3 regions of the Streptomyces sp. MAI_2237 genome follow, and region 2 is predicted to be linked to each of the others. Evidence: riboswitches for the same ligand, from Rfam matches in the RefSeq annotation. Region 2 holds a riboswitch; each other region holds the start of a gene.
The links. Region 2 has a riboswitch for S-adenosylmethionine ahead of LN251_RS05120 (aminotransferase class V-fold PLP-dependent enzyme). Riboswitches for the same ligand answer to the same signal wherever they lie in the genome.
Positions count from the first base shown of each region.

Region 1: linked by a shared signal. The riboswitch ahead of LN251_RS30270 (amino acid ABC transporter permease) and the one ahead of LN251_RS05120 (aminotransferase class V-fold PLP-dependent enzyme) in region 2 are both predicted to bind S-adenosylmethionine.
Region 3: linked by a shared signal. The riboswitch ahead of thrC (threonine synthase) and the one ahead of LN251_RS05120 (aminotransferase class V-fold PLP-dependent enzyme) in region 2 are both predicted to bind S-adenosylmethionine.

Region 1 covers NZ_JAJPGQ010000005.1:435,031-445,235, reverse strand. The annotation lists gene LN251_RS30275 (glutathione S-transferase C-terminal domain-containing protein) at 1-863, shown strand, start outside; SAM riboswitch class IV at 929-1,037, shown strand; partial or broken gene LN251_RS30270 (amino acid ABC transporter permease) at 1,362-2,334, shown strand; gene LN251_RS30265 (amino acid ABC transporter ATP-binding protein) at 2,331-3,128, shown strand; gene LN251_RS30260 (ABC transporter substrate-binding protein) at 3,201-4,229, shown strand; gene LN251_RS30255 (GNAT family N-acetyltransferase) at 4,320-5,045, shown strand; gene LN251_RS30250 (LLM class flavin-dependent oxidoreductase) at 5,090-6,298, shown strand; gene LN251_RS30245 (NtaA/DmoA family FMN-dependent monooxygenase) at 6,321-7,694, shown strand; gene LN251_RS30240 (LLM class flavin-dependent oxidoreductase) at 7,764-8,915, shown strand; gene ssuE (NADPH-dependent FMN reductase) at 8,969-9,526, shown strand; gene LN251_RS30230 (acyl-CoA dehydrogenase family protein) at 9,768-10,205, shown strand, end outside.
Region 2 covers NZ_JAJPGQ010000002.1:60,081-70,285, forward strand. The annotation lists gene LN251_RS05090 (NlpC/P60 family protein) at 1-526, opposite strand, end outside; gene LN251_RS05095 (NlpC/P60 family protein) at 753-1,787, opposite strand; gene LN251_RS05100 (NYN domain-containing protein) at 1,998-3,341, opposite strand; gene LN251_RS05105 (hypothetical protein) at 3,378-3,617, opposite strand; gene LN251_RS05110 (rhomboid family intramembrane serine protease) at 3,771-4,505, shown strand; gene LN251_RS05115 (Lrp/AsnC family transcriptional regulator) at 4,502-4,783, shown strand; gene LN251_RS05120 (aminotransferase class V-fold PLP-dependent enzyme) at 4,803-6,164, opposite strand; SAM riboswitch class IV at 6,286-6,402, opposite strand; gene trpD (anthranilate phosphoribosyltransferase) at 6,480-7,544, opposite strand; partial or broken gene qcrB (cytochrome bc1 complex cytochrome b subunit) at 7,683-9,318, opposite strand; partial or broken gene qcrA (cytochrome bc1 complex Rieske iron-sulfur subunit) at 9,315-10,205, opposite strand, start outside.
Region 3 covers NZ_JAJPGQ010000003.1:456,318-466,522, forward strand. The annotation lists gene groL (chaperonin GroEL) at 1-483, opposite strand, end outside; gene LN251_RS12275 (cold-shock protein) at 844-1,050, opposite strand; gene LN251_RS12280 (MoaD/ThiS family protein) at 1,493-1,768, opposite strand; gene thrC (threonine synthase) at 1,765-3,054, opposite strand; SAM riboswitch class I at 3,073-3,227, opposite strand; partial or broken gene LN251_RS12290 (glucosyl-3-phosphoglycerate synthase) at 3,397-4,340, shown strand; gene LN251_RS12295 (alpha,alpha-trehalose-phosphate synthase (UDP-forming)) at 4,404-5,801, shown strand; gene otsB (trehalose-phosphatase) at 5,961-6,818, opposite strand; gene LN251_RS12305 (DUF3263 domain-containing protein) at 6,879-7,112, opposite strand; gene LN251_RS12310 (ABC transporter substrate-binding protein) at 7,143-8,408, opposite strand; gene LN251_RS12315 (ROK family protein) at 8,518-9,459, shown strand; gene nagA (N-acetylglucosamine-6-phosphate deacetylase) at 9,459-10,205, shown strand, end outside.

The sequences.
Region 1 (10,205 bases), on a different contig from region 2:
TGACCGTCACATCGCCGGCCGCCCATGTTTCCGTCCGGCCCGCGCCCGCCTTCCGCGGTCGCATCGGCAGGGACGCGCGCAGCGGCCACTACGCCGTGCCAGGCCGCTACCGGCTCCATCTGTCGACTGCGTGTCCCGACGGCCTGCGCATCGCCGTCACCCACACCCTGCTCGGCCTGGACACCGTCTGTCCGGTGACCTTCCTCCCCGCCGTCCCTGACTGTCCCGAGGGCGGTCACTCGGCCCTGCTCCCGCTGTACGAGGCGAGCGCGCACCGCTACCGCGGGCCGGCCGCGGCGCCGGTGCTCAGTGACGGCTGGTCCGGGCGGATCGTCAGCACCCACGACCGGGACATCATGCGCGACCTCGCCCACCGCTTCGACACCGGCGGCTCCTCGCTCTACCCGTGCGGCGCGGAGTCGGAGATCGAGGCCGTGGAGCGGTTGTGCGTGGAGGGGATCGAGGGGGCGGCGCAGCGGGCCGGGGCCGTGGGCGGGGAAGCGACGGAACGTGACAGGGCACTGGCCACGCTGCTGCAGACCCTCGGAGCCCTCGACCGCTGGCTGGTCGACCGCGCCTACCTGATCCGCGGCGAAGTCACGCTCGCCGACGTCGAGTTGTGGGTCGCTCTGGTCCGGCTCGACACCGTGCACCGGCACCACCTCGACGCCGCCGCGATCCAGCGCATCGCCGGCCACCCGGTGCTGTGGTCCTACGCCCGCTGTCTGACCGCCCACCCGGCCTTCGGCGCTCACCTCGACCTCGACGGCATCGACCGCCGTCACCACTCCCAGTGTCGCGGGCTGGAGGCAGCAGGATCGGCCGTCCAGATCCTCGACTGGGCGGCACACTCCGCCCGTTAGCCGTTCCACCTGGTGGACCGGCGTTGACATACGTTCGGGCCATTGTCTTAACTACGGCCCAGAACGGTCATGAGTGTCAGCGACAAGCCCTGGCTTGCTGACCGGCAACCCTCGCACCGCGGTGGGGTGCCCCAGGTGACGACCCGGCCGATGACCCATCGGCAAGCGCGAGGCCCCCAGGGCCGGAACAGTGACGGTGACGCCATGTACGCAGCTCCCAGAACGGCCGCACGCCGTTCCCAGGGCTGCGTACGGACGTACGCGAACATGCTTGTCGCCAACCGCGCCGTCGATCTGCTCCGCGTCAGCAGCGCACTGTGTACCGCACCGGGCCGTGCCCGCTGTCGGGGCTGACACCTCCCCGCAGCTCCCGCACCCCCTGACGAACACCGCCCGCGCGGTGTGCCGTTGCCCTCCCCACCCCCGGCCTCACGCAGCCGTGTGCGACCCCGCATGCCGCCGCGCCTCCGGGGTGTGCCCACGACTCCGGAGCCCACCATGAGCGAACCCCCAGGCGCCACTGCCCGAGGCGCCCGCCACCACCGAACCGCCCAAGGCCCTCACCGCCCAGCGGGTCCAGCCACTGAGGCGCCCGGGGCGCTGGATCGCCACCGCGGTCGTCCTGGTCCTGGTCGCCCAGTTCGTCCACGGACTGGTGACCAACCCCTTCTACCAGTGGGACCGCTGGAACTACTGGTTCCTGCGGCCGACCATCTTCGACGGCCTCCTCATCACCCTCGAAGTCGCCGCTTACAGCGCCCTGTTGGGCCTTGCCGGCGGTGTCCTGCTCGCTCTGGCGCGGCTGTCGAAGAGCCCGGTGCTGCGCGCCGTCAGCTGGACCTACGTCTGGGCGTTCCGCTCCATCCCGCTCATCGTGGTCCTGATCTTCCTCTACAACTTCAGTGCGCTGTACAAGACGTTGAGCGTCGGCATCCCCTTCGGGCCGGCCTTCTTCTCCTTCGACGAGTCGAAACTCGCCACCGACATGGTCGTCGCCGTCGTCGGCCTCAGTCTCAACGAGGCCGCCTACGCGGCCGAGGTGGTGCGCGGCGGCATCCTCTCCGTCGACCAGGGCCAGCACGAGGCGGCCGCGGCCCTCGGCCTGCCCAAGGGCTACCAGTTCCGCAGAATCGTCTTTCCGCAGGCGCTGCGCTCCATCATCCCCAACTACGTCAACCAGTTGATCGGCCTGATCAAGGGCACTTCGCTGGTCTTCTACGTCTCGCTGCTGGACCTGTTCGGCTCCGCGCAGACCATGGGCTCCACCTACCCCGGCGACATCGTGCCGCTGCTGCTGGTCGTCACCGTCTGGTACCTGATCCTGACCAGCGTCGTCTCCGTCATCCAGTTCTACGTCGAGCGGTACTACGCCCGCGGCGCCACCCGCAGCCTGCCGCCGACGCCACTGCAGAAGCTCCGCACCGGTCTCACCGACCTGCGGGCCCGAATCCGCCGGGAGGCCGCCGTATGACCGCCAAGACCGCCGACGCCCCGGCGGACGTCGAAGCCGCCACCGTCGAGGTCCACGACGTGCACAAGTGGTACGGCAGCCACCGGGTCCTGGACGGCGTCGACCTGACGATCCGTCCCGGCGAGGTCACCGTGATCCTCGGCCCCTCCGGCTCCGGCAAGTCCACCCTGCTGCGGCTCGTCAACCACCTGGAGAAGCCCGAGATCGGCCACGTCAGCATCAACGGCGAGCCGATCGGCGTGAAGCGGCACGGCGACCGGCTGAAGGAGCTGAGCGAGCGCGCCATCCTCACCCAGCGCGGACGCATCGGGTTCGTCTTCCAGAACTTCAACCTCTTCCCGCACCTGACGGTCCTGGACAACGTGGCCGCGGCCCCGGTCGCCACCGGCCGGCTCGGCAGGCCCCAAGCCCAGGAACTGGCCCGCGAACTCCTCGTCCGGGTCGGCCTCGCCGACAAGACCGGCGCCTACCCGCGCCAGCTCTCCGGCGGCCAGCAGCAGCGCGTCGCCATCGCCCGCGCCCTGGCGCTGCGCCCCGGAGTCATCCTCTTCGACGAGCCCACCTCCGCCCTGGACCCCGAACTGGTCGGCGAAGTCCTCGCCGTCATCCGGGACCTGGCCTCCAGCGGCACCACCCTCGTCATCGTCACCCACGAGATCGGCTTCGCCCGCGAGATCGCCGACCGGGTCGTCTTCATCGACGGCGGCAAGATCATCGAGCAGGGGCCGCCCTCCGAGGTCCTCGACACACCACGGCACGAGCGGACCAGGGACTTCCTCAGCAAGGTCCTGTGACCCGCCGCCCCCACGACCTCCCCCCCCCACGCCACCACTCTCATCACCGCCCCTGAGCGACAAGGAACGGCCATGCGCACCCACTTCACCCGACGCAGCCTGATACGCGGCATCACCACGGCGACCGCCGTCGCCTCCCTGGCCACCGGGCTCGCCGCCTGCGGTGGCGACAGCGACGCGGCCACCACCACCGACACGGCCGCCACATCCGGCGAGGTAGTCATCGGCCAGGTCTCCAACGGCGCCGCCCAGCAGACCGCAATCAAGGTCTCCGAGGTCAAGTCCATCAGCGCCGAACTGCCCGCCGCCCTCAGAAAGAGCGGCAAGCTGGAGATCGGCATCGGCGCCCTGCCGGCCGGCTTCCCGCCGCTGGCCTACGTGGGCAGCGACCAGAAGACCCTCACCGGCGCGGAGCCCGACTTCGGCCGCCTGGTCGCCGCCGTCCTCGGACTCAAGCCCGAGGTGAAGAACTCCACCTGGGAAAACCTCTTCGTCGGCATCGACAGCGGCAAGGTCGACGTGGCCTTCTCCAACGTCACCGACACCGAGGAACGCAAGAAGAAGTACGAGTTCGCCTCCTACCGCCAGGACAACCTCGCCTTCACCGTGCCCAAGAAGAGCACCTGGAACTTCGGCGGCGACTACGAGAACCTCGCCGGCAAGACGGTCTCCGTGAGCGCCGGGACCAACCAGGAGAAGATCCTGCTGGAGTGGAAGACCAAGCTGGCCAAGGAGGGCAAGAAGCTCACCGTCAAGTACTTCCAGGACAGCAACAGCGTCTACCTGGCCCTGTCCGGCGGCAAGATCGACGCGTACCTCGGCCCCAACCCCGGCATCGCCTACCACAACCGGCAGACCGCCAACACGCCCAACGCCACCCGTACAGCTGGTACTTACTCCGGCGCCGGAGCGAACCTCCAGGGGCTGATCGCGGCCACCGCCAAGAAGGACAGCGGCCTGGCCAAGCCCCTCGCCGACGCCATCAATTACCTGATCAAGAACGGTCAGTACGCCGAGTGGCTCAAGGCCTACAACCTCTCCAACGAGGCCGTCGCCAAGTCCGAGGTCAACCCGCCCGGACTCCCGCTCGACAACTCCTGACCACCGCGTCCCGGGGACTCCACCACCCATCTCGCGGTGGCGTCCCCGGCACGCCGGACACCCCGAGCCGCACCCGGAGACCGCCACGCCATGTCCGTCACCACCGCCGAAGCCACGTCCTCGCACGTCCTGGACAACCCCGCCTGGGCCGCCCTCACCGGACCCCACGCCCACTTCGCCGAACGCATCGGCCACGCCGCCCGCTACCGCCAGGACGTGGCCCCCTTCCACGCCCTCTCCGACGAGGACGACCCGCGCGCCTGGGCCGACCTGGGCCACCTCGTCGGCCCCGGCGGCACCGCCGCGGTACGAGGCGTCACAGAGGCGCCGGACGGCTGGGAGGTCGTCAGCCTCGGACACGGCGTCCAACTCGTGGACACCTCCCTGCGGGCCGAGCCCGACCCCGAGGCCGTACGCCTCGGCCCCGACGACGTACCCCAGATCCTCGATCTGATCGCCCGCACCGAACCCGGCCCCTACCGGCGCCGCACCGTCGAGATGGGCACCTACCTCGGCATCCGCCACCGCGGCCGGCTGATCGCCCTGGCCGGCGAGCGGCTGCACCCGCCCGGTTGGACGGAGATCAGCGCCGTGTGCACCGACCCCGACCACCGGGGGCGGGGGCTGGCCACCCGGCTGGTCCGTGCCGTCGCCGCAGGCATCAAGGAGCGGGGCGAACAGCCCTTCCTGCACGCCGCGGCCGCCAACGCGCACGCGATCCGGCTGTACGAGTCGATCGGCTTCACCCTGCGCAGCCGCACGGTCTTCTCGCTCGTCCGGCACACCGGCGCCACGGCCCTGGAAAGAACGGCATGACCACGCCGTCGCCCCTCTCACTCCACCTCCAGGAAGGCACCCCGGTGTCCGCAACTCCACGCACTCCTCTGCACCTTGCCGTCGCCCTCGACGGGACAGGCTGGCACCCCGCCTCATGGCGTGAGCAAGTCGCCCGCCCCCGTGACCTGTTCACCGCCGGACACTGGGCGGGCCTCGTCGCCGAGGCCGAGCGCGGACTGCTCGACTTCGTCACCTTCGAGGACGGCCTCGGCCTGCAGTCCTCGCACTACGGTGAGTTGGACGGCCGCACCGACCAGATCCGCGGCCGGCTGGACGCCGTACTGACCGCCGCCCGGATCGCACCCCTGACCCGGCACATCGGCCTGGTGCCGACCGTGATCGCCACCCACACCGAGCCGTTCCACATCTCCAAGGCGATCGCCACCCTCGACTACGTCAGCACCGGCCGCGCGGGCCTGCGCGTGCAGATCTCCGCGCGGCCGCACGAGGCCGACCACTTCGGCCGTCGCACCTTTCCGCCGATCGACCTGAGCGAACTGCGGAGCCCGGTCGGGCAGGAACGCTTCACCGACCTCTTCAACGAGGCCGCGGACCACGTCGAGGTCATGCGCCGGCTCTGGGACAGCTGGGAGGACGACGCGGAGATCCGGGACGCCGCCACCGGACGCTTCATCGACCGCGACAAGCTGCACTACATCGACTTCCAAGGCGAGCACTTCAGCGTCAAGGGCCCCTCCATCACCCCGCGCCCGCCCCAGGGCCAGCCCCTGGTCACCGCCCTCGCCCATCAAACCGTCCCCTACCGGCTGGTGGCCCGCCAGGCCGACGTCGGCTACGTCACCCCGCAGGACGCCGCGCACGCCCGGGCGATCGTCGCCGAGATCCGGACCGAGCAGGAGGCCGCCGGACGGGCCGGAGAACCCCTGCACGTCTTCGGTGACCTGGTGGTCTTCCTGGACGACGAACAGGCCGCCGCCGAGAACCGGCGCGCACGGCTCGACGCCCTCGCCGGGGAGCCGTACACCAGTGACGCCCGGATCTTCGCCGGCACCCCCGTACAACTTGCTGATTTCTTGCAGGAGTTGGCGGGGGAGGGGTTGAGCGGCTTCCGACTCCGGCCCGCAGTCGCTGGACACGACCTGCCGGCCATCACCCGCGGTCTGGTCCCGGAACTCCAGCGCCGGGGTGTCTTCCGCACCGCTTACGAAGCCGACACCCTGCGCGGCCTGCTGGGCCTCGCCCGCCCCGCCAACCGCTACACCGCCGCCTGAGCCGGAAGGACCCCGCACCGACATGAGCAGCAAGCCGTTGAAGCAGATCCACCTGGCCGCCCACTTCCCCGGCGTCAACAACACCACCGTGTGGAGCGACCCGAAGGCCGGCAGCCACATCGAGTTCACCTCCTTCGCCCACCTCGCCCGAACCGCCGAACGCGCCCGTTTCGACTTCCTCTTCCTCGCCGAAGGGCTGCGACTGCGCGAACAGGGCGGAAAGATCTACGACCTGGACGTCGTCGGCCGCCCCGACACTTTTACAGTCCTCGCCGCGCTCGCCGCCGTCACCGAGCACCTCGGCCTGACCGGCACCATCAACTCGACGTTCAACGAGCCCTACGAGGTGGCCCGCCAGTTCGCCAGCCTCGACCACCTGTCCGGGGGCCGGGCCGCCTGGAACGTCGTCACCTCCTGGGACGCCTTCACCGGCGAGAACTTCCGCCGCGGCGGCTTCCTGGCGCAGCAGGAGCGCTACTCCCGCGCCAAGGAGTTCCTGGCCACCGCCAACGAGCTCTTCGACTCCTGGCACGGCGACGAGATCGTCGCCGACCAGGGAACCGGCGTCTTCCTGCGGGACGCGAAGGCCGGCTCCTTCGCCCACACCGGACAACACTTCGACATTCACGGCCAGTTCAACGTCCCGCGCTCTCCGCAGGGCCGTCCGGTGATCTTCCAGGCCGGCGACTCCGAGGAGGGACGCGAGTTCGCCGCCTCCAGCGCCGACGCCATCTTCAGCCGGCACGCCACCCTGGAGGGCGGTCGGGCCTTCTACGCGGACGTCAAGAACCGGCTCGCCAAGTACGGCCGCCGCCATGACCAGTTGCTGATCCTGCCTGCCGCCTCGTTCGCCCTCGCCGACACCGACGCCGAGGCCGAGGACCTCGCCAGGCAGGTGCGCCGCCAGCAGGTCAGCGGTGCCACCGCCATCAAGCACCTGGAGTTCGTCTGGAACCGGGACCTGTCCTCGTACGACCCGGAAGGGCCGCTGCCCGACGTCGACCCGGACGTCGGCGACCACCACATGTCCAAGGGCCGTGCCCAGGTGCGCATGTACCGCGACCCGCTGGCCACCGCCCGTGAGTGGCGCGAGCTGGCCGCCGCCAACAACTGGTCCATCCGCGACCTGGTCATCCACACCGGCAACCGGCAGACCTTCGTCGGCTCCCCGGCGACCATCGCCAGGACCATCAACGACCATGTCCAGGCGGACGCGAGCGACGGCTTCATCCTCGTGCCGCACATCACCCCCACCGGCCTCGACGACTTCGCCGACAAGGTCGTCCCGCTCCTGCAGGAACAGGGCGTCTTCCGCACCGACTACGAGGGCCCCACCCTCCGCCACCATCTGGGGCTCGCCCACCCCGAGGCCGTCGACGACCGGGTCGCCTCGTGAAGTTCCAGGACACGCCGTGCGCGTGGCCACTGGTGCTTCCGGCGACGCCCCTCACCAAGGAGTCCATCTATGCCTGACATCGCCCTCGGCGTCCTCGATCTGGTCCCGATTCCGTCCGGCTCGACGGCAGCGGATGCCCTGCGCAACTCGATCGACCTCGCGCAGCAGGCCGAGCGTCTGGGATACGCCCGCTACTGGTTCGCCGAGCACCACCTCAACCCGGGAGTGGCCGGCACCTCACCCGCCGTCGTCCTGGCCCTGACCGCTTCCGCCACCTCGACCATCAGGCTCGGCTCCGGGGCCGTGCAGCTCGGACACCGCACCGCGCTGTCCACCGTGGAGGAGTTCGGGCTGCTCGACGCGCTGCATCCGGGCCGCTTCGACCTGGGCCTGGGCCGCTCCGGGGGCCGTCCGCCGGGACAGTCGGACGCACCGCCGCCCACGACGACCCCGGTCGTCGACGGCCGCGCCCCGAACGGCCTGCTGATCCCGCCCCCCTTCTCCTTCGCGCAGTTGCTCGGCTCCCCGCGCATCGCCCTGCAACGCAGGCTCCTCCTCCTGCCGGGCGCGGAATCACAGGACTACACCGAGCAGATCGACGACATCCTTGCGCTGCTCGCCGGCACCTACCGCTCCCCGGAGGGCGTCGAAGCGCACGTCGTGCCCGGAGAGGGCGCCGATCTCGAGGTGTGGATCCTGGGCAGCAGCGGCGGCCAGAGCGCGTCCGTCGCGGGCCGCAACGGCCTGCGGTTCGCGGCGAACTACCACGTCAGCCCCGCCACGGTCCTGGAAGCGGTGGAGGGCTACCGGGCCTACTTCCAGTCCTCCGAGGTCCTCGACAAGCCCTACGTCAGCGTCTCGGCCGACGTCGTCGTGGCCGACGACGACGCCACCGCCCGCGAACTCGCCACCGGCTACGGCCCGTGGGTCCGCAGCATCCGCACCGCCGGGGGCGCCATCCAGTTCCCCACGCCGCAGGAAGCGCGCGCCCGCACCTGGACCGACGCGGACCAGGCCCTCGTCCAGGACCGCCTCGACACCCAGTTCGTCGGCTCGCCGGGCCAGGTCGCCGACCAGCTGGAACAGCTCCAGGAGGCCACGGGCGCGGACGAGTTGCTCATCACGACGATCACCCACGACCACAAGGACCGGGTCCGCTCGTACGAACTACTCGCGGAGGAATGGCGCCGAAGGGGTCACTCGCCCCAGCCGCCGAGCTGATACGTACGCCCGTCCGCGAGGAAGTTCACCCCGACCAACCGAAAGGTCCTGCCATGGCCACCATCCTGTCCGTCTCCGGAAGCCCCTCCCCGACCTCCCGCACCGGAAGGCTGCTCCGCCACCTCGACCAGCGGCTCACCGCCCAAGGGCACGAGGTGATCCCCCTGGACGTGCGCACGCTCCCGCCGGAGGCCCTGCTGCACGCCGATTTCGGCCATCCCGCGATAGCCCGGGCCGCAGCCCTGTTCGAGCAGGCGGAGGGCGTCGTGATCGGCACCCCCGTCTACAAGGCCGCCTCCTCCGGGCTGCTGAAGGCGCTGCTGGATCTCCTGCCGCAGTACGCGCTGGTGGGCAAGACCGTCCTGCCGCTGGCCACCGGCGGCAGCACCGCCCACGTCCTGGCCATCGACTACGCCCTGCGGCCGGTCCTGGCCTCCATGGGCCCCGCCCACATCACCCCCGGCTGGTTCACCCTCGACAAGGACATCACCGTGCGCGACGACGGCACGCTGACCGTCGCGCCGGGCTCGGCCGAGGCGCTGCTCCAGGTCACCGACCAGTTCTCGGCCGCGCTGGGCGGTCGTACGACGCTGCTGGCGGCCACCGGATGACAAGCGCAACGGCCATAGGGGGTTCGGCGAGGGCGTGCTGCCGAGGGTCGCGGCGCAGGGCCTGTGGCGGCATCCTTTCGACACGCAGAGCGCCCCCGCCGCGTAGGTGCCGTCCGCGTGAACGGGCCTGAGGGGAGCGTGAATCAGCCAGATCACTTCTCTATCCCTAGTATTCCTATCGAATTACTAGGAAAATGGCAGGGGTAGTCGAAGGTCGTATTGAGCGGGGGCAAGCGTGACGGTGACGGCGGACGACGCGACCGAAGCGGCAGCCGGGCCGCGGGCCGACTGGGCGCTCATCGCCCGTGAGGTGGCCGACGACCTCGCCACCGACGCGGTCGAACGCGAGCAGGCCGGCAAGGCGCCGCTCGACGAGGTCACCCGGCTGCGTGACGCGGGCCTGCTGTCGCTGCTGGTACCGGCCGAGCACGGGGGAGGGGGCGCGGACTGGCGTACGGCCTACACGGTCGTGCGAACGGTCGCAGCGGCCGACGGGGCCATCGGCCACCTGCTGGGCAGCCACTACTTCCTTTCCTCCAGCTCCCGTTTCCTCGCCGGGCCCGGCCACATCGCCCGTGTCGAACGGGAGTCGGCGGCGGGGCAGTGGTGCTGGGGAGGCGGCATCGCCGCACACGAACCGCCGCTCATGCTGATCCCCACGGCGGACGGCCATCTGCTG
Region 2 (10,205 bases):
AGATGACCGCCTTGCGGCTGCGCTCCAGTTCGGCGAGCTTGTGGGCGGCCTCCCCGCGTTCCTGGGCGAGTTGGCGCATCGTGGACTGCAGATCCTTGAGCTGCCCGGCCTGGCGGGCACTGATCCGGTCGAGGACGGAGGCCTTGTCGAGGTAGTCGGCCGGGTCGTCGGAGAAGAGCAGGGCGACGGTCGGGTCGATGCCGCCGGAGCGGTACTGGGCGCCGGCCAGCGAACCGAGCTCCTCCCGCATGGAGTTGACGCGCAGCTGGCGGCGGGCGATCTGGTCCTGCGCGGCGCGCACCTCGCGGCGCAGGGTGTCGACGGTCTCGTCGGCCTTGTCGTAGGCCTGGGTGGCCTTCTCGGCCTCCTCGTAGAGACGGTCCACCTCGGCCCTGGTGTCGTCGTGCGGCGCGGCGTTCGCCGGTACGGCGCCGAGGGCGGCGGCCGCGGCGGACAGGACACACAGAGCGGCGCCGGCGCCCCGGTTGAACCCGGACGACGGTGCAAGGCGGCGATGGGACCCCACGCGACCCGCGCTCCTTCCGTTGGCGACAGGGACTGTCTCCCCGCGCTGCGGGGAAACGCGGCAGACAGTAGCCGCGCGGAAGGGCCCCGGCCAAAGACCTCCACGGCCACGCACAGTGACGCCCCGCCTCTGACGCAGGTCATAGGCGGGGCGTGGGGTCGGCGCAGGTTGCCGTAATTCGCCCGTTCGGGGGTCGTGTTGCGACCCGACCGACGGGGTACCGGCGTCAGATCCGGACGCCGAACTGGAAGGGCATGTTGCCGATCGACTCGTAGCGCACGTTGGTGCCGGTGCGGGGGGCGTGCAGGACCATGCCGTTGCCGGCGTAGAGACCGACGTGGTGCTGGTCGCTGTAGAAGATCACCAGGTCGCCGACCTGGAGCTGGCTCTGGCTGTAGATCCGCGTGCCCGCGTTCGCCTGTTCCTGGGACGTGCGGGGGATGGTGACGCCGGCCTGGGCGTAGGCCCAGGAGGTCAGGCCCGAGCAGTCGTAGGCGGCGGTGCCGGTGGCGCCGTAGGAGTACGGCTTGCCGATCTGGGTCTGGGCGGCGTGGAAGGCGGCGAGGGCCCGGCCGGAGGCGGCCGGCGTGTTGCCGAGGTCCACCCGCTCGCTCGCGCTGCGGCTGGCCCGCTGGTCCGCGGCGGCGAGGGCGGCGCGCTCGGCGGCGGTCAGGGAGTTGAGCAGCTTCTGCGCCTGGGCGAGCTTGCCCTGGACGTCCTTCTTCTGCGCGGCGAACGCGGCGCGGGTGGCGGCGAGGTCCTTGAGCTTGTCGGAGGCCTCGGAGCGCTGCTGCGCGAGCTCGCGCTGCTTCTCCTGGATCTTCTTCAGCGCGTCGACCTGCTGGGCGCTGAGCTGGTCCATGGTGGACGCCTTGTCCAGGTAGTCGTCGGGGTTCGACGACAGGAACAGCTGGACGGAGGAGTCGATGCTGCCGGTGCGGTACTGCGCGGCGGCCGCCATGCCTATGGAGTCACGGAGCTCGTTGAGCTCCTCCTGGCCGCGGGCCACGTTGTCCTGGATGGTGGAGATCTCCTTCTGGAGCTTCTCCTGCTTCTCCTTGGCGCCGTTGAGCTTCTCGGTGGCCTGCTCGGCCTGCTCGTAGAGCTTGTCGACCTTCGCCTTGACCTCGTCCTTGGAGGGCTTCTCGCTCGGCGCCGCGTTGGCGGCGTTGGCGCTGAAGGCTACGGCTGCAGCGGCTGCGGTGGTGAGCACGGTCACGCGCGCTCGGCTCGGCTGCTTGGGTCGACGGTGGGACGCCACGGAGGTGAACTCCTTCTTTTGAGTGATCACCCGCTCGGAGGTTCGAGGCCAGACCCTAGTGACCTACTCGTGATCAGTTCAAATCCTCAGGAGCAAAATCTCGTCACGGCATGCATTCTTTACACACAACTCACATGCAGTGATGCGCGGTTGACACTACGTTGCGTGACGATACCGCCAATTCGGTCATTGAGACCGCAACTTCGACCTTCAGGACAGCCGCCGCAGAAGCATGGCAGACGCGACCGGCCGGGCGCCTGCCCGGGCCACCCCGTCGGCGACCTCCCGGTCGGTGGAGGCGACGATGACCGGCCGTCCCGGCGGCTCGGCGCGCACCAGCTGCCGGATCAACTCGTCGGCGGTGACACCCGGTTTGGAGAACAGCACCCGCACGCCCCGCGGCGGCGCCAGCAGCACGGGAGCGGCCAGCTCGGCCCCGTCGAAGACGCAGGTCACCTCGGCACCGGTCTGCGCGGCCAGCTGCGAGAGCTGCCCCAGCAGCCGCAGGCGCTGCTTCTCCAGCGGCATCTGGGGATAGCCGGTCTTGGTCACGTTGTAGCCGTCGACCACCAAGTGCGCCTGTGGCAGGGCCAGGAGCTGGTCGAGAACGGCCGGATCGTGCTCGGACAGGGCGCGCGCGGCGATGTCCTTCGGGGTCATTCGTCCCGGTTCGACCGCGTCCACGGTTTCCGCGGGCCGCACGGACACCGGAGGCAGGGCCAGTTCACGCCGCAGACCCTGCGCCGCGTCCAGAACGGTGTCCAGAAGCAGACGGACGCGCATGTCCTCGACACTGCGCCCCTCCCGCGCTGCTTTGCGCGTGGCCTCCAGGGCCGCCTCGGCCTCCCCGAGCCGCGCCTTGAGCCGCCGGGCCTCGGTCTCGGCGAGGGACACCTGCGCCTGCCCCTCGGCGCGCGCGGCCTCCATCTCGCCCTGCACCTTGCGCAGGGCGGCCTCGCCGCGCTTGACGTCGCTGAGGGCGGCCCGCAGCTTGCGGTGAAGCGATTCCGCTTCCTTCTTGGCGGACTCCAGCTCCAGGCGCAGCCGCTCGGTCTCGGCGCGCGTCTGGTCGCGGGCGGCGGCGAGCTCCTCGCGCAGCCGCTCCAGCTCGGCCCGGCTCTCCTCGTCGGCGCGCTCGGCGTCGGCCCGCTGGGCCTCCTCGCCGGCCGCGGTCACCAGCTTCACCCAGCCCGCGGGGCGCAGCACATAGGCCGCGGCCGCCACGTCGAGCGGATCCGCGGCCGGGGGCGGCGAGCCGGAGTCGAGGGCGCCGGCGAGCTCCGGCTGGGCCTCTCTCAGCTTCTCTCCGATACGCTGCCTGAACAGCGGTTCGGTCTCCAGCGCGGCCGCCATGGCGTTGCCCGCGAACTTGGCCCGCCGGTTCGGGGCGAACCGGGCGTACTGCCTGAGCTGTGCGGGCAGTTCGGCGACGGTCAGCGAGCCGAAGCCGTCGGAGACGATCTGCACGACTCTGCGGCGCACGCCGTCGGGCAGCGGACGGTCGAGCACCTCGGCGGCGCCGTCGCCCGGCCCCCCGCCTTGTGTCTCCACCATCCGTCACACCCCATCACCTGTGCGAGGCCGCTCCGCTCAGGAGTCGGCGCCCGGCCTGTCCACGAGTTCCACCTGATCCACGGCGTTGCACCAGCGGCAGCGCACCGACTCGATGGTCTCACTGACCACCTCGCGCTCCTCGATCTTCGGCTCACCGGCGAGGTCGAGGTGGACGTACTCGACGACCTTCGACGAGCGGGTCACGTCGAAACGCGTGAGGTTGCCGCAGAGGGTGCAGCGCCACCGCGTCGTGGCGGTCGGCAGGGGAACCGTCATCGTGACTGTGCTCTTCCTTCTAGTGTCCGTGACGCGCCAGTTTCCCTGACACGTGTGGCCGTAACCCTAAGGCCTGGCGGCGACCCGCCGCTGGTCCGTCCACGGCGGCGAGGCGGTCTGTGCTGCTGCATCCTGTTACGTCATGCTCTGTCCATGATCGGCAACCGGAGCACGACCGTCAGCAGATCGTTCCGGCGTCCCTCGGCGCCGGTGACCTACGCGCTGATCGCGCTGTGCTGCCTGGTCTTCGTGGCCGGCCCGGCGGCGGGCCTGAATCCCGCCTACGGCTCCGGCGACGCGATCCTCGCCGCGCAGCGCGCCTATTTCCACCGCTGGGGCGTGGTCCCGGCCGAGCTCTTCGCGGGCTCTCCCCGGGCCGCCCTGACGCCCGCCACGGCCCTCTTCGTGCACGGCAGCTGGGTGCACCTGCTGGGCAACATGCTCTTCCTGTTCGTCTTCGGGGTGATGACCGAGGAACGCATGGGCCGCGTGCGGTTCACCGTCTTCTACGTCGCCTGCGGCTACCTGGCCCTGCTGGGGTACGCGGCGGCCAATTCCGCGTCCGGGCAGTCGCTGGTCGGCGCGTCCGGGGCGGTCTCGGCGGTCCTGGGCGCCTTCCTGTACCTCTTCCCCGGGGCCCGGGTCACAAGCCTGCTCCCGTTCCTCTTCTTCCTCCCGCTGCGCTTCCCCGCCTGGGTCGTGCTGCCCTTCTGGGTGAGCCTGCAGTGGCTGGCGGCGGGGCGGGCCCCGCAGGGGCCCGGGGTGGCGTACCTGGCGCACCTGCTGGGCTTCGGGCTGGGCTTCGTCTGCGCGTGGGCGGGTGTGCGCCGTACGACTAAAGTGAGGGCCGCCCCAGCTCCGGCCCCCGAGGGAGAGAACCAGCCGTGATCACCGCGATCGTCCTGATCAAGACCAGCGTGGACCGGATCCCCGAGATCGCCGAGCGGATCGCCGGGCTGGACTCCGTCAGCGAGGTCTTCTCCGTGACCGGCACCTACGACCTGATCGCGATGGTGCGGGTGCGCCGGCACGAGGACCTGGCGGAGGTCATCCCGGGTTCGATCAGCAAGATCCCCGGTGTCGAGGCCACGGACACGCACGTCGCGTTCCGCACCTACTCCCAGCACGACCTGGAGGCGGCGTTCGCGATCGGCCTCGACTCCTGAGCGCCGTCCGCCGACCCGGTCAGACCGCCGGCACGCAGCGGCCGTCCTGCGTCCGGTAGGTCCACTTCGCGCCGGCGCTCACCAGTTCCTTCACGGCGCCGACGAAGCGCTCCACGTGCTCGTCCGGGGTGCCCGCGCCGAAGCTCACCCGGATCGCGTTCAAGGACTTCTCCCCAGGCGCGGCCTCGGGAGCGCCGCACTCGCCCTGCGCCCGGGGGGCGGAGCCGAGCAGGGTGCGGACCAGGGGGTGGGCGCAGAAGAGGCCGTCGCGGACACCGATGCCGTACTCGGCGGAGAGGGCGGCGGCGAAGTGGGAGCTGTTCCAGCCCTCGACGACGAAGGAGATGACGCCGACCCGCTCGGCGTCGTCGCCGAAGAGGGAGAGCACCTTCACCTGCGGGACCTCGGCCAGTCCCGCCCGCACCCTGCCGATCAGGTGCCGCTCGCGGGCCACCAGGGAGTCGAAGCCGGCCTCCGTGAGGGCCTTGCAGGCCGACGCGACGGCGTAGGCGCCGATGACGTTCGGGGAGCCGGCCTCGTGGCGGGCCGCGCTCTCGTGCCACTCCACATCCACTCCCCCGTCCTCGCGCCGGGTGACCTTGCGGCTGGCGCCGCCGCCCGCGAGGTAGGGGTCGGCCTCGCGCAGCCAGTCGGCACGGCCGGCCAGCACCCCCGCCCCGAACGGGGCGTACAGCTTGTGGCCGGAGAAGGCGACCCAATCGACGTCCAGGTCACGGACGGAGACGGGGTGGTGCGGGGCGAGCTGGGCGGCGTCCAGGACGATGCGGGCGCCGTGCGCGTGGGCCGCCGCGGCCAGCTCGCGCACCGGCCACAGCTCCCCGGTGACGTTCGAGGCGCCGGTGACGCAGACCAGGGCCGGGCCGCGCGGGTCGCGCTCGGCGAGGGCGCGCTCCAGGGTCGTCACGGCCTGGGCCGGGGTGCGCGGGGCGTCGAGGTAGGTGACGTGGGCGTCCTGCCAGGGCAGCAGGCTCGCGTGGTGCTCGGTCTCGAAGACGAAGACCCGGCAGTCGGCGGGCAGCGCGCGGGCGAGGAGGTTGAGGGAGTCCGTCGTCGAGCGGGTGAAGACCACCTGGTCGTCGGCGCGGCAGTCGAGGAACTCGGCGACGGTCCGGCGGGCGTTCTCGAAGAGGTCGGTGGACAGCTGGGAGAGGTAGCCGGCACCGCGGTGGACGCTGCCGTAGTACGGGGCGTAGGCCGCGACGTCGTCCCAGACGCGCTGGAGGGCGGGCGCGCTGGCGGCGTAGTCGAGCGCCGCGTAGGTCACCTCGCCACCGGTGACGAGCGGGACGGTGACATCCCTGCCCAGAACGGGCAGATGGGTGCAAACGGTCTGGGTGGAGGCAGCGGTGGAGACGGACATGGGAAACTCCCGTGACAAGAGAAGAGTGAAAAGGGGCGTGCGGAGGCGGGGCTCGGCGCCCTATCGCATTCGCTTGCTCACGGAAGACTCCCTCGGAGACCAGGACCCCTGGTGTGCGAGGGGTCCGCGCTTGCCGTAGACCTCAGTGCCTACGGCCTGGTCCTCACCCGGGGCACCCCGCCACGGACGGAGGGTTGCCGGACAGTCGGCCGGGGCCTCATGACTGTCACTCATGACCTGGTACAGGAACGTACGGGAAGTGATCGCGGTCCCGCAACCCGTGTCCGGATGACGGGACCGCGCTCGGCACCCGTCCTAGGCGTTGCTGGCCGCCACCCAGCGCTCCAGTGCCCGCTTGGCCGCGCCGGAGTCGATGGACTCGGCGGCCTTCGCCATGCCGGCCCTCAGCTGGTCGGCCAGGGGGGCCTCCGTCGGCTCGAGCGCCACCAGGGCGGCCGCCGAGTTCAGCAGGACGGCGTCCCGTACGGGGCCCTTCTCGCCGTCGAGCAGCCGCCGGGCGACCTCCGCGTTGTACGACGGGTCCCCGCCCCGCAGCGCCTCCACCGGCACCAGGTCGAGGCCGACGTCACGGGGGTCGAAGGACTCCTCGGTGACCTTGCCGTCCCGGACGATCCACACGCGCGACGTGGCCGTCGTCGTCAGCTCGTCGAGACCGTCGTCGCCGCGGAAGACCAGGGAGGAGTTGCCGCGCTCGGCGAAGACCCCGGCCACGATCGGCGCCATGCGCGGATCGGCCACGCCCACCGCCTGCGCCCGCACCTTGGCGGGGTTGGTCAGCGGGCCGAGCGCGTTGAACACCGTGCGGATGCCCAACTGGCCGCGGGCGGCGCCCACATGGCGCAGCGCCGGATGGAACTTGATGGCGAAGCAGAAGGTGATCCCAGCCTCCTGGGCGACCTCGGGGACCCGCTTCACGGGCAGCTCCAGGTTGACGCCCAGCTTCTCCAGGACGTCGGACGCCCCGGACGCCGAGGACGCGGCGCGGTTGCCGTGCTTGACCACCCGCGCGCCGGTGCCCGCGACGACGATCGACGACATGGTGGAGATGTTCACCGTCTTCGCGCCGTCGCCGCCGGTGCCGACGATGTCCACGGTCGGGCCCGGCACCTCGATGACGTTCGCGTGTTCGTACATCGTGCGGACCAGGCCGTTGATCTCCTCGACCGTCTCGCCCTTGGCCCGCATCGCCACCACGAAGCCGGCGATCTGCGCGTCGGTCGCCTCGCCGCGCATCATGAGGTCCATCGCCCAGGCGGTGTCGTCGGTGGACAGGTCCCTGCCGGTCAGCAGGCCGTTCAGCAGCACGGGCCAGGAACGGCCCGCCGCGGTGTCGCCTCCAGCGGGGGTCACAGCGCTCATGGGGCCGCTCCTGATGGTCGTAGACATGTCGTGGATGTGACGCAGTGTGTGCCCACCCTATCCAGGCCGGGGCATCGCGAAGGGCCCCCGTCCGGAGATCGGACGGGGGCCCTCGGGTGCGCGTGGCGAGCGCAGCGATCAGTGGTGGCCGTGGCCGCTCGTGATCTCCTTGTACTCCTCGACGGTCGGCTTCGGAATCTGCGACTCCTCGCCGTAGTACGCCTCGCTGAGCTTGGCGCGCAGCTTCTGGGAGCCCTTGACCTTGCGCTCGACGCCGTTCTCGTCGACCGCCGGGCCGAGCTCGAGCGGCTTGTACTGGTCGTGCGCCGTGAGGGTGTGCAGCGCCTCCTGGCTGAGCGGCTCGTGCACCTCGATGAACTCACCGTGCGGCAGGCGCTTGATGATGCCGGACTCGCGGCCGTGCAGCACCTTGTCCTTGTCCCGGCGCTGCAGGCCGAGGCAGATCCGCTTGGTGGCGACGAAGGTGAGCACCGGCACCACGAAGAAGCTGACCCGCACGAACCAGGTGATCGCGTTGATCGACAGGTGGAAGTGCGTGGCCCACAGGTCGTTGCCGCCACCGACGAGCAGGACGAAGTACCAGGAGATCCACGCGGCACCGAACGCGGTACGCGTCGGGGCGTTACGCGGACGGTCCAGGATGTGGTGCTCGCGCCGGTCGCCGGTGACCCAGGCCTCGATGAACGGGTAGACCGCGATCGCGACCAGGACCAGCGGGAAGATCACCAGCGGGATGAACACGCCCAGGACGAGCGTGTGGCCCCAGAGGTTGATCTCCCAGCCCGGCATCGTACGGATCAGGCCCTCGGAGAAGCCCATGTACCAGTCGGGCTGGGCGCCGGTGGACACCTGGTCCGGACGGTAGGGGCCCATGGCCCAGATCGGGTTGATCGAGGCGATCGCCGCGACGGGCCGCGATGACACCGAAGACCAGGAAGAAGAAGCCGCCGGCCTTCGCCATGTACACCGGCAGCAGGGGCATGCCGACGACGTTGTTGTTCGTCTTTCCGGGACCCGCGAACTGCGTGTGCTTGTGGTAGAAGACCAGGATCAGGTGGCCGACCACCAGGCCGAGCATGATGCCCGGCAGCAGCAGGATGTGGATCGAGTAGAAGCGGGCCACGAAGTCGCCGCCCGGGAACTCGCCGCCGAAGAGGAAGAACGACAGGTACGTGCCGACGACCGGCACGGACAGGATCGCGCCCTCCATGAAGCGGACACCGGTGCCGGAGAGCAGGTCGTCCGGGAGCGAGTAGCCGGTGAAGCCGGTGAACATGCCCAGGACGAACAGCAGGAAGCCGAACAGCCAGTTGACCTCACGCGGCTTGCGGAACGCGCCGGTGAAGAACACGCGCATCATGTGCACGAACATGCCCGCGAGGAAGATCAGCGCGGCCCAGTGGTGGATCTGCCGGATCAGCAGACCACCGCGCACATCGAAGGAGATGTGCAGGGTCGAGTTGAACGCCTCGGACATCATCTGGCCCTGCAGCGGGATGTAGCTGCCGTGGTACTCCACCTCGTTCATCGACGGGTGGAAGAACAGCGTCAGGTACACACCCGTGAGGATGATGATGATGAAGCTGTAGAGGCAGACCTCACCCAGCATGAACGACCAGTGGTCGGGGAAGATCTTGCGCATGTTGGACTTGGCCAGGGAGTAGATCCCCAGCCGGCCGTCGGCCCAGTCGGCGACGCGCTCGCCGGCCGGCGCTTTGCCACGCCGGGCCTCGGTGTTTTGGTTGGTGCTCATCCGCGCTCCCAGAAGGCAGGACCGACGGGCTCCTCGAAGTCGCCGAGCGCTTCGAGGTAGCCGTCACTGTTCACGCCGATGCGCAGCTGCGGCAGGGCGTGACCGGCGGGGCCGAAGATCACCCGGGCACCGTCGGAGAGGTCGAAGGTGGACTGGTGGCAGGGGCACAGCACGTGGTGCGTCTGCTGCTCGTACAGGGAGATCGGGCAACCGACGTGGGTGCAGATCTTCGAGTACGCGACGATGCCCTGGTAGGACCAGTCGAGCTCCTGCTTGTCCTTGATGTTCTCCGGCTGGAGCCGGACGATCATCAGGGCCGCCTTGGCGATCTCGGTCTGGAAGTTCTCGTCCTTCTCCTCCAGGCCCTCGGGCTTGGCGAAGGTCAGCGAGCCGACGGCGACGTCGGAGGGACGCAGCGGCTCGTTGGTGTTCATGTTGACGAGGAGCTTGCCCTTGGACCAGAGCGTGTGGCGGAGTTTGGTGCCCGGCAGCGGACCGAGGTCGCGCAGCAGCATGACGCCGGAGAGCGGGAACAGGGCCAGCGCGCCGAACATCGTGTTGCGGATCAGCTTGCGACGGCCGAGCGCGGACTCCTTGGCACCCTGCTTGAAGTCGGCCATGACCTTGGCCTTGACCTCGGGCGAGGCCCTCGATCGGGTGCCGCTCGTCGGCGATCTCCACGTCGGACATCAGGGTGCGGGCCCAGTGGACCGCGCCCGCGCCGATCGCGAACAGGGCCAGACCGAGGGTCAGGCCGAGCGCGAAGTTCAGCGCGTTGATGTGGCCGATCGGGAAGACGTAGATGGCCTTGTCGTGCGGGATCGCCACGTAGGAGGCGATGAAGCCGATCGTGGCCAGCATCGACACCGTGAACAGCATGGCCACCG
Region 3 (10,205 bases), on a different contig from region 2:
GGCGATGAGCTCGCCGATCTGGGTGTCGGCGGCGGAGATGGAGGCCGTCGAAGCGATCTGCTCCTTGGTCTCGACATCCTTCGCCTGCTCGAGCAGGGCACCGGAGACGGCCTCGACGGCCTTCTCGATACCGCGCTTGAGGGCCATCGGGTTGGCGCCGGCGGCTACGTTGCGCAGGCCCTCCTTGACCAGGGCCTGGGCGAGAACGGTCGCGGTGGTCGTACCGTCACCGGCGACGTCGTCCGTCTTCTTGGCGACTTCCTTGACCAGCTCGGCGCCGATCTTCTCGTACGGGTCCTCGAGCTCGATCTCCTTGGCGATGGAGACACCATCGTTGGTGATCGTGGGGGCGCCCCACTTCTTCTCGAGGACGACGTTGCGGCCCTTGGGGCCGAGCGTCACCTTCACGGCGTCCGCGAGCTGGTTCATGCCGCGCTCGAGGCCGCGCCGCGCCTCCTCGTCGAACGCGATGATCTTGGCCATGTGAAGTGGTCCCTCCAGGACTGGGGGTGATTCCTTCGGACCGCGCCCGCGCCCGCGACGGACGGCTCGCCGACCCGTGGGTTCCTTGCCCCACCCGGCCTGCGGGCCTCACCGACCCGGTCCTTCTTTGTCACTCTCACCTTCAGAGTGCTAACGCCAATGATTAGCACTCGCCCCTGCCGAGTGCAAGCGCCTCCCGCGGACCGGTCCCGGCGGACGCCAGGTGGAGGGACGCCGGCGGAGCGCGCCGGGCCGCGCCGGAGTGCGGACATGCCGGAGGGCCCGCACCCATGACTCCCCATGGGGTACGAGCCCTCCGAAGAAAAGAAGAACGACGCTGCTATCTGCCCGGCGCGTGCTTCAGCTGGTCGCCAGTCGGACCATGTCCGCCTGCGGCCCCTTCTGGCCCTGCGAGATCTCGAAATCGACCCGCTGGCCCTCTTCCAGGGTGCGGTACCCGTCCATCTGGATGGCGCTGTAGTGGACGAAAACATCCGCACCACCGTCGACCGCGATGAAGCCGTACCCCTTCTCCGCGTTGAACCACTTGACGGTGCCCTGAGCCATGCCTAACTCCCCTATTACTGGCCCTTGCACGGACCCGCACTTCGCGGATCCGGGTCAGACCTCACCCCCCACGGTTTGGGGGCGTGCGCCGGAACGCGTCGACCGCGGCTGAATGTATCTGCCCAACTGCCGTCTGCAACAGGTCAATCGGACGAGAATTCTGGACGGAAGGGGTCCGGAATGTAGTGAGAATTCGGCCGAATTCAGGGCAAGTCGGGCCCCATAAAGGGAACAAAAGCCGCGAAAGACATGCGCACTTTGGCTGCATCTCGACGGGCCTGCGGCAGGAATTCCGGGCTCCCGATCCGGAGATCAGCAGCGCGTTCCCCAACTGTACCGCGCTCAACCACACTGAATTGCCCCCTCCGCTTCTCTCACGGAGGGGGCAATTCGATGAACTCTTCGTAACCGACATTACCGAAGGTAATGATCGGTCATTCGGTCAGCCGCCGGCGACGGCCGGGATGATCGACACGCCCGCCCCGTCCGGGGTCGCCGTCTCCAGCCCCTGCTCGAACCGCACGTCGTCGTCGTTGACGTACACGTTGACGAAGCGGCGCAGCTTGCCCTGGTCGTCCAGCACACGGGCGGCGATGCCGGTGTGGTTCTTCTCCAGGTCGGCGATGACCTCGGCGAGGGTGGCCCCCTCGGCGCTCACCTCGGCCTGGCCGCCGGTGTAGGTGCGCAGGATGGTGGGGATGCGGACGTTGACGCTCATGATGCGAGGCCAGCCTCTCGGAAGGAGTCGAGGTTCGGACGGATGGTGGCGGTGAGACCGGTGCCGGCCACCGCGTCGAGGGTCTTGAGGCCGTCGCCGGTGTTCAGCACGACGGTGGTCAGAGCCGGGTCCAGCACGCCGTTCTCGATGAGCTTCTTCGTCACGCCCACCGTCACGCCGCCGGCGGTCTCGGCGAAGATGCCCTCGGTGCGGGCCAGCAGCTTGATCGCGTCGACGACCTGCTCGTCGTTCACGTCCTCCACGGCACCGCCCGTGCGGCGCGCGATGTCCAGGACGTAGGGCCCGTCGGCCGGGTTGCCGATGGCCAGCGACTTGGCGATGGTGTTCGGCTTCTGCGGCCGGACCACGTCGTGGCCCGCCTTGTAGGCGACCGAGACCGGCGAGCACCCCTCGGCCTGCGCGCCGAAGATCTTGTACGGCTTGTCCTCGACGAGCCCGAGCTTGATCAGCTCCTGCAGCCCCTTGTCGATCTTCGTGAGCTGGGAGCCGGAGGCGATGGGGACCACGAGCTGGTCGGGGAGCCGCCAGCCGAGCTGCTCGCAGATCTCGTACGCCAGGGTCTTGGACCCTTCCGCGTAGTACGGCCGCAGGTTGACGTTGACGAACCCCCAGCCCTCGCCCGCCGGGTCGCCGATCAGCTCGGAGCAGAAGCGGTTCACGTCGTCGTAGTTGCCCTCGATGCCGACGAGCTCGCCGCCGTAGACCGCGGCCATGACGACCTTGCCCTGCTCCAGGTCGTGCGGGATGAACACGCAGGAACGGAAGCCGGCGCGGGCCGCGGCGGCGCCGACGGCGCCCGCGAGGTTGCCGGTGGAGGAGCAGGAGAGCGTGGTGAAGCCGAAGGCGCGCGCGGCCTCCAGGGCCTGGGCGACGACGCGGTCCTTGAAGGAGTGCGTCGGGTTGCCGGAGTCGTCCTTCACGTACAGTCCGCCGGTGACCCCCAGCTCGCGCGCCAGGTTGTCGGCCTTGACGAGCTTGGTCCAGCCGGGGTTGATGTTCGGCTTGTCCGCCACGTCCGCCGGGACGGGCAGCAGCGGCGCGTAGCGCCAGATGTTCGCGGGTCCCGCCTCGATGCGCTTGCGGAGTTCCTCGGTGTCGTAGGCCGAGAAGTCGTAGGCGATCTCGAGCGGGCCGAAACACTCCTCGCAGGCGAAGACCGGACCGAGCGGCACCCGGTGACCGCACTCGCGGCAGGAAAGCGCCGAGGCGGGGCCCAGGTCTACGGTCGTGGAGTCGGTGGTGCTTGCAACAGTCTGCGCAGCCATGTGAGGCGAGGCCCTTTCTCCTCATCTTCCTCACGACGCATCTCGCCGTGAGACGGATTTGGCACCTTCCCTAGCCGGGAGCCTCGCGGAATGATCAACAGTGATCTACGAGACCGGCTGGAGGGTTGCCGGGGCTTCATCGGGCCGTATCCCTCTGCCCCTCTGGATGAGCGGTATGTGGTTGTTGAACTCGTTGAACACGAGACGACCCCCGACATGCGATGGTCATCAGCGTTGTTCAAGACTGTAACCGAAGGCCAGGACAGTTGAGATAGCCGTCCGAACCGCGAGATGGATCACATCTTGGTCCTTTCGCCCAGAGAGCGCAGAGGAGCCGCCTACGTGCTGGAAGAAGTCGAGCGCTGGCTGAGCACCCACTCCTGGTCCGTCACCGACCGCCCGCTGCACCAGATCCTCGCCGCGAAACAGCGCACGGGCCAGTCGGTCAGTGTCGTGCTGCCCGCGCTCAACGAGGAGGAGACGGTCGGCGACATCGTCGCGATCATCCGCCACGACCTGATGCAGCAGGTCCCGCTCGTCGACGAGATCGTGGTCGTCGACTCCGGTCCACCGACCGCACGTCCGAGGTCGCCGCGGCGGCCGGCGCGCGGGTCGTGCACCGCGACGACATCCTGCCCCGCATCCCGACGGTCCCCGGCAAGGGCGAGGTCCTGTGGCGCTCGCTGCTGGTCACCTCCGGGGACATCGTCTGCTTCATCGACGCCGACCTGAAGGAGTTCTCCTCCGACTTCGTCTCCGGGATCGTCGGCCCGCTGCTCACCGACCCCGGGATCGACCTGGTCAAGGGCATGTACGACCGCCCCCTCGCCGGAGGGCAGGGACAGGGCGGCCGGGTCACCGAGCTGATGGCCCGCCCGCTGCTCAACATGCACTGGCCGCAGCTGGCCGGCTTCGTGCAGCCGCTCGGTGGCGAGTACGCGGCCCGGCGCGGACTGCTGGAGCAGCTGCCGTTCCCCGTCGGGTACGGAGTCGAGCTGGGCATGCTGGTCGACGCCCTGCATCTGGTGGGCCTCGACGCGCTCGCCCAGGTCGACGTCGGCGTCCGCAAACACCGCCACCAGGACGGCCAGGCCCTCGGCCGGATGGCGGCGGCGATCTACCGCACGGCCCAGCTCCGGCTGGCCCGCGGTCACCTCGTCCGCCCCTCCCTCACCCAGTTCGAACGGGGCGCGGACGGCTTCGAGCCGCGCACCTACTCCGTGGACACGGAGGAGCGGCCGCCGATGGCGGAGATCGCGGAGTACGCGAGCCGCAAGGTGGCGTAGGGCATACCCGGACCGGGCGGTCGTCACGTTTATGCGTTTGCGGACCGGGCTACGTTGAGGCGTATGGCTTCCTCGCACGGCGCTGCCCACCAGGTGCTGGTCGCGTCCAACCGCGGCCCGGTCTCGTACGCACTCCAGCAGGACGGCTCGCTCGCCGCCAAACGGGGCGGCGGCGGGCTGGTCTCCGGCCTGTCGGCGATCGGTCCCGACGCGGGCGCCCTGTGGGTGTGCTCCGCGCTCTCCGACGGCGACCGGGAGGCCGTGCGGCGCGGGGAGGGCGAGCCCGGCGTGCGGATGCTCGACGTCCCGGCGGACGTGCACGCCGACGCGTACAACGGCATCGCCAACTCCGTGCTCTGGTTCGTCCACCACATGCTGTACCAGACGCCCCTGGAGCCGGCCTTCGACGCGGAGTTCCGGCGGCAGTGGGCGTCGTACGAGACGTACAACCGCGCCTTCGCCGAGGCCCTGGCCCAGGAGGCCGCCGAGGGCGCGGCGGTGCTGGTGCAGGACTACCACCTGTGCCTGGTGCCGGGCATGCTGCGGGAGCTGCGGCCGGACCTCAGGATCGCGCACTTCTCGCACACGCCGTGGGCGCCGGTGGAGTACTTCCGGATGCTGCCCGACGACATCGCCGAGCAGCTGCTGCGCGGCATGCTCGGCGCCGACCGGCTGGGCTTCCTCACCCGCCGCTGGGCGGAGGCGTTCACGGCCTGCGCGGCGCTCGTGGGCGGCCTCGGGGACACCCGGGTCGGGGTGCACGGCCTCGGCGCGGACGCCGACTTCCTGCGGCGACGCTCGCACGAGGCGGACGTCGACGAGCGGATGGCCGCGCTGCGCGAGCAGATCGGCGCGGGCCGCAAGGCGATCGTGCGGGTCGACCGGACCGAGCTGTCGAAGAACATCGTGCGCGGGCTGCTGGCCTACCGGCAGCTCCTCGACGACCACCCGGAGTGGCGCGAACGGGTCGTGCACGTGGCCTTCGCCTACCCCTCCCGGCAGGACCTGGCGGTCTACCGGGACTACACCGCCGAGGTGCAGCGCGTGGCGGAGGAGATCAACTCCGTTTACGGCACGCCCGGCTGGACCCCGGTCGTGCTCCATGTGGAGGACGACTTCGCGCGGTCCCTGGCCGCCTACCGGCTGGCCGACGTGGCTCTCGTCAACCCCATCCGGGACGGCATGAACCTGGTCGCCAAGGAGGTCCCGGTCGTCTCCGACGAGGGGTGCGCGCTGGTGCTGTCCCGGGAGGCGGGGGCGTACGAGGAGCTGGCCGAGGACGCGGTGACGGTGAACCCCTACGACGTGATCGGCACGGCGCGCGCCCTGCACACCGCGCTGACCATGCCGCCGGGGGAACGCGCAGAGCGCGCCAAGCGCCTCGCCGCGTCGGCGACCGCGCTCCCCCCGGCCCAGTGGTTCCTCGACCAGCTCAACGCGCTACGGGACCAGCCGAGCTAGCGAAGATCCCGGCCTCCGCCCGAACCGACCCACACGAACGAACACCGACCGAGCCGAACCGCACGGACGAACACCGGCCGAGCCGAACCACGCGGGCGGACGTCAGCCGAACCGAACCACGCGGGCGGGCGTCAGCCGAACCGACCGCACGGGCGGGTTTCAGCTGAGGTGGGAGGTCAGGGTTGAGAGAAGGGCGACCACGCCGGTGGGGCCGGGGACCACCAGGTCCGCCTGTCGACTGAGTTCCGTCACCTCGTCGCTGCCGCTGCACACCAGCAGGCCCGGTGTGCCGTCGGCGCGGAGGCGGTCCACCGCCGCGTAGGCAGGCAGGTCGCCCAGGTCGTCGCCCGCGTACAGGACCGCCGAGGCGCCGGTCTCGCGGACGTACCGGGTGAGCGCGACGCCCTTGTCCATGCCCGGTGGGCGCAGTTCCAGGACGAGGCGGCCGGGCTCGACGATCAGGCCGTGCCGGGCGGCGAGGGCGGTCAGCGGCTCGCGCAGGGCCTCGAAGGCGGCTTGCGGGTCCGCGGCGCGGCGGGTGTGCACGGCGACCGCGAATCCGCCCTTCTCCTCGACCCACGCGCCCTGTCCGGCGGCGCCGGAGCGCTCCAGCAGGCCCGGCAGTTCGGCGCGGACGGCGGCGACACCGGGGTGCGGGGCGGGCCCGCCGACCTCGCCGCTGACGGCGTCCCAGCGCTCGGCGCCGTAGTGGCCGAGGACGACCAGGTGCTCCAGGCCCGGGACGCCCGCGAAGCCGCCGTGGCGGACGGCGACCTCGGCCGGCCGGCCGGTGACCACGGCGACGGAGGCGACCTTCGGGGCGAGCGCGGCCAGCGCGGGAACGGCGTCCGGGTGGGCGCGGGCCTGTTCGGGGTCGGGGACGATCGGCGCGAGGGTGCCGTCGAAGTCGAAGGCCAGCACCGCCTTCCCGGGATCGGCGAGAATCGCGGCGAGCCCCTCGCGACCGGCCCGCGTGGCGGGCGTAGGCAGGGGGTCCGTGTCCGTGTGGGTGCCCATACGGGGACCCTAACCGGGATGGGACCAGGCATGCGCGGCTCGCGCAATGCGCCGGAACCGTCAGCGTTCCGACCGGCGCCGCTCCCGCACCCGTCTGAGCCTGTTCACCGTCACCGGGTCGTGGGCGAGGGCCCGCTCGTCGTCCAGGAGGGCGTTCAGGAGCTGGTAGTAGCGGACGGGGGCCAGGCCCAGCTCCTCGCGTATGGCGCGCTCCTTGGCGCCGGGGCCGGGAAAGCCCCGGCGCTCCAGGGCGAGGACGGCCCGCTCACGCTCCCCCAGCTGCTCCGGTTCCATACCGCGAACGGTAGCCCCCGCCACTGACAGTCAGTCCGCGCTCTCCGCCGTCGACGCCGTCGCCTGCAGCTGGGAGAGGGTGGCGGCGGGGCTGGCGTTCGCCCCGACCGCCTGACCTATGCGCTTCTTCACCGCCGCGCTGACCGCCGCCCACGACGTCTTGCCGACCGGGTACAGCTCGGACTGCGGAAGCTCGTCCAGGAACGGCTTGAGGTCGGCGTCCCGCTTGTCCGAACTCATCACCTCGGACGCCGAGTTGGTGACCGGCAGCAGGTCGTACTCGCGCGAGAAGGAGAGGACGTTCTTCTCGTCGTAGACGAAGTCGAGGAAGTCGCCGACCTGCTGCGCGTGGCCGTTCTTCTTGAAGGCCATCATCCAGTCGGCCACACCCATCGAGGTGCTGCTCTGACCGTGCGCTCCGGGCATCGGCACCATGCCGAACTTCACGCCCTTCTTCGCGGCGATCTTCATCAGCGACGGGTGGCCGTTGAGCATGCCCACCTCGCCCTTGGCGAAGGCGGAGAACGCGGTGGCGCGGTTGAGCCGGCCCGGCGCGACCGGCCCGGTCAGGCCCTTGCCGACCAGGTCGTCCTTGAGCCAGTCGAAGGTGGCGACGTTCTGTGCCGAATCGATTCCGTAGGACCCGACGGTGTCGGTGTAGCCGCCGCCCCCGCTGAGCATCCACTGCATCGTCTCGGCCTGCGCCTCCTCCGGGCCGAGCGGCAGCGCGTACGGGTACGTCACGCCGCGCGCCTTGAGGGCCGCGGCGTCGGCGGCGAGCTGCTTCCACGTCTTCGGCGGGGTGAGGCCGGCGGCCTGGAAGAGGGTCTTGTTGTAGAAGAGCAGCCGCGTGGAGGCCGCGAACGGCATCCCGTACTGCACGCCCTTGAGCTGCCCCGCCGTGGCCAGCTGGGAGGCGAAGTCGGCCTGGGTGCTGATGGAGAGCAGGTCGTCGGCCGTGTAGAGCTCGTCCTTGGCGGCGTAGTCGGCGTACGCGCCGATCTGCGCCATGTCGGGGGCCTTCCCGGCGTCCACCATCTCCTTGACCTTGCGGTCGACGTCGTTCCAGGAGTAGACGGTGACGTCGACCTTCACGCCGGAGTGCTTGCTCTCGTACTCCTTCACCAGCCCGTCCCAGTACTTCTGGGAGCTGTTGGCGGCGGAGTCGCCGTAGTCCGCCGCGACCAGTCTCAGGGTGACGTCTCCCGAACCGCCGGTGACACCGCAGCCCCCGAGGGTCGCCGTCATCCCCAGCGCGGCGATCGCCGCGACCGTTCCCGCCTTGCGCCGCTGCACTGCTACGCCACGCTCCAACTGTCTCGCCGTTCAATATGTGGACTCTCCAAGGTCTACACCACGCAAGTGGACTAGACCTCTCAAGGGTAGTGGGGCCACACTGTCCTCCGTGAGACACGTCATCGCCCTCGATGTGGGCGGCACCGGGATGAAGGCCGCGCTCGTCGGCGCGGGCGGCGAGCTGCTGCACCGGGCCCGCCGTGCGACCGGACGCGAGCGCGGGCCGGACGCGGTCGTCGAGGGCATCCTCGACTTCGCCGCCGAGCTGCGCGCGTACGGCGTCGAGCGTCTCGGCGAGCCCGCCTCGGCCGCCGGTGTCGCCGTCCCCGGCATCGTCGACGAGCAGCGGGGCGTGGCCGCCTACGCCGCCAACCTCGGCTGGCGCGACGTCCCCCTGCGCGACCTGCTGTCCCGGCGGCTCGGCGCCCCCGTCCGTCTCGGCCACGACGTGCGCACCGGCGGACTCGCCGAGGGCCGGATCGGCGCGGGCCGGGGCGCCGACCGGTTCCTGTTCGTCGCCCTGGGCACCGGCATCGCGGGCGCCATCGGCATGGCGGGCCGGGTGGAGTCGGGCGCGCACGGCTTCGCGGGAGAGATCGGCCACATCGTCGTACGGCCCGGGGGGACCCCCTGTCCGTGCGGGCAGTCCGGCTGCCTGGAGCGGTACGCCTCCGCGGCCGCCGTCGGCGAGGCGTGGGCGAAGGCGTGCGGCGACCCGGACGCGGACGCCGCCGACTGCGCGCGGGCCGTCGCGTCCGGCGACCCGAACGCCGTCCGGATCTGGCAGGGCGCGATCGACGCCCTGGCCGACGGCCTGCTGACCGCCCTCACCCTGCTGGACCCGCGCACCCTGATCGTCGGTGGCGGCCTGGCCGAGGCGGGGGAAACCTTGTTCACACCGCTGCGGGAGGCCGTCGAACGCCGGGTGACCTTCCAGAAACTCCCGTCGATCGTCCCCGCGGCACTGGGGGACACGGCGGGCTGTCTCGGTGCCGGGCTGCTGGCCTGGGACCTGCTGACCACAACCGACCGTACGGAGGTAACCACCTGATGGGTTCTCGCAAGGTTCTCGCCGGTGCCCGGGTGGTGCTCCCCACCGGGATCGTGCACGACGGTCGCGTCGTCGTCGCCGGCACGCGGATCGCCGGCGCGGCCCCCGAAGACGCCGAGGTCGTCGACGTGAGCGGCCACTGGCTGGTGCCCGGCTTCGTCGACATCCACAACCACGGGGGCGGCGGGGCCTCCTTCACCTCCGGCACGGTCGAGGACGTCCTCCACGGCATCCACACCCACCGTCTCCACGGCACCACCACGCTCGTCGCCTCTACCGTCACCGGCGACATGGACTTCCTCGTCCAGCGCGCCGGGCTGCTCAGCGAACTGGCCGAGCAGGGCGACATCGCCGGCATCCACTTCGAGGGGCCCTTCATCTCGCCCTGCCGCAAGGGCGCGCACTCCGAGGAGCTTCTGCGCGACCCCGACCCCGCAGAGGTCCGCAAGCTGATCGACGCGGCGCGCGGGCGGGCCCGGATGGTCACCCTCGCCACCGAACTGCCGGGCGGCATCGACTCCGTACGCCTCCTCGCCGAGCACGGCGTGATCGCGGCGATCGGGCACACGGACGCGACGTACGAGCAGACGGTGCAGGCCATCGACGCCGGTGCCACGGTCGCCACCCACCTCTTCAACGCCATGCCGCCCCTCGGCCACCGGGCCCCCGGCCCGATCGCCGCCCTCCTGGAGGACGAGCGGATCACGGTCGAGCTGATCGACGACGGCACGCATCTGCACCCCGCG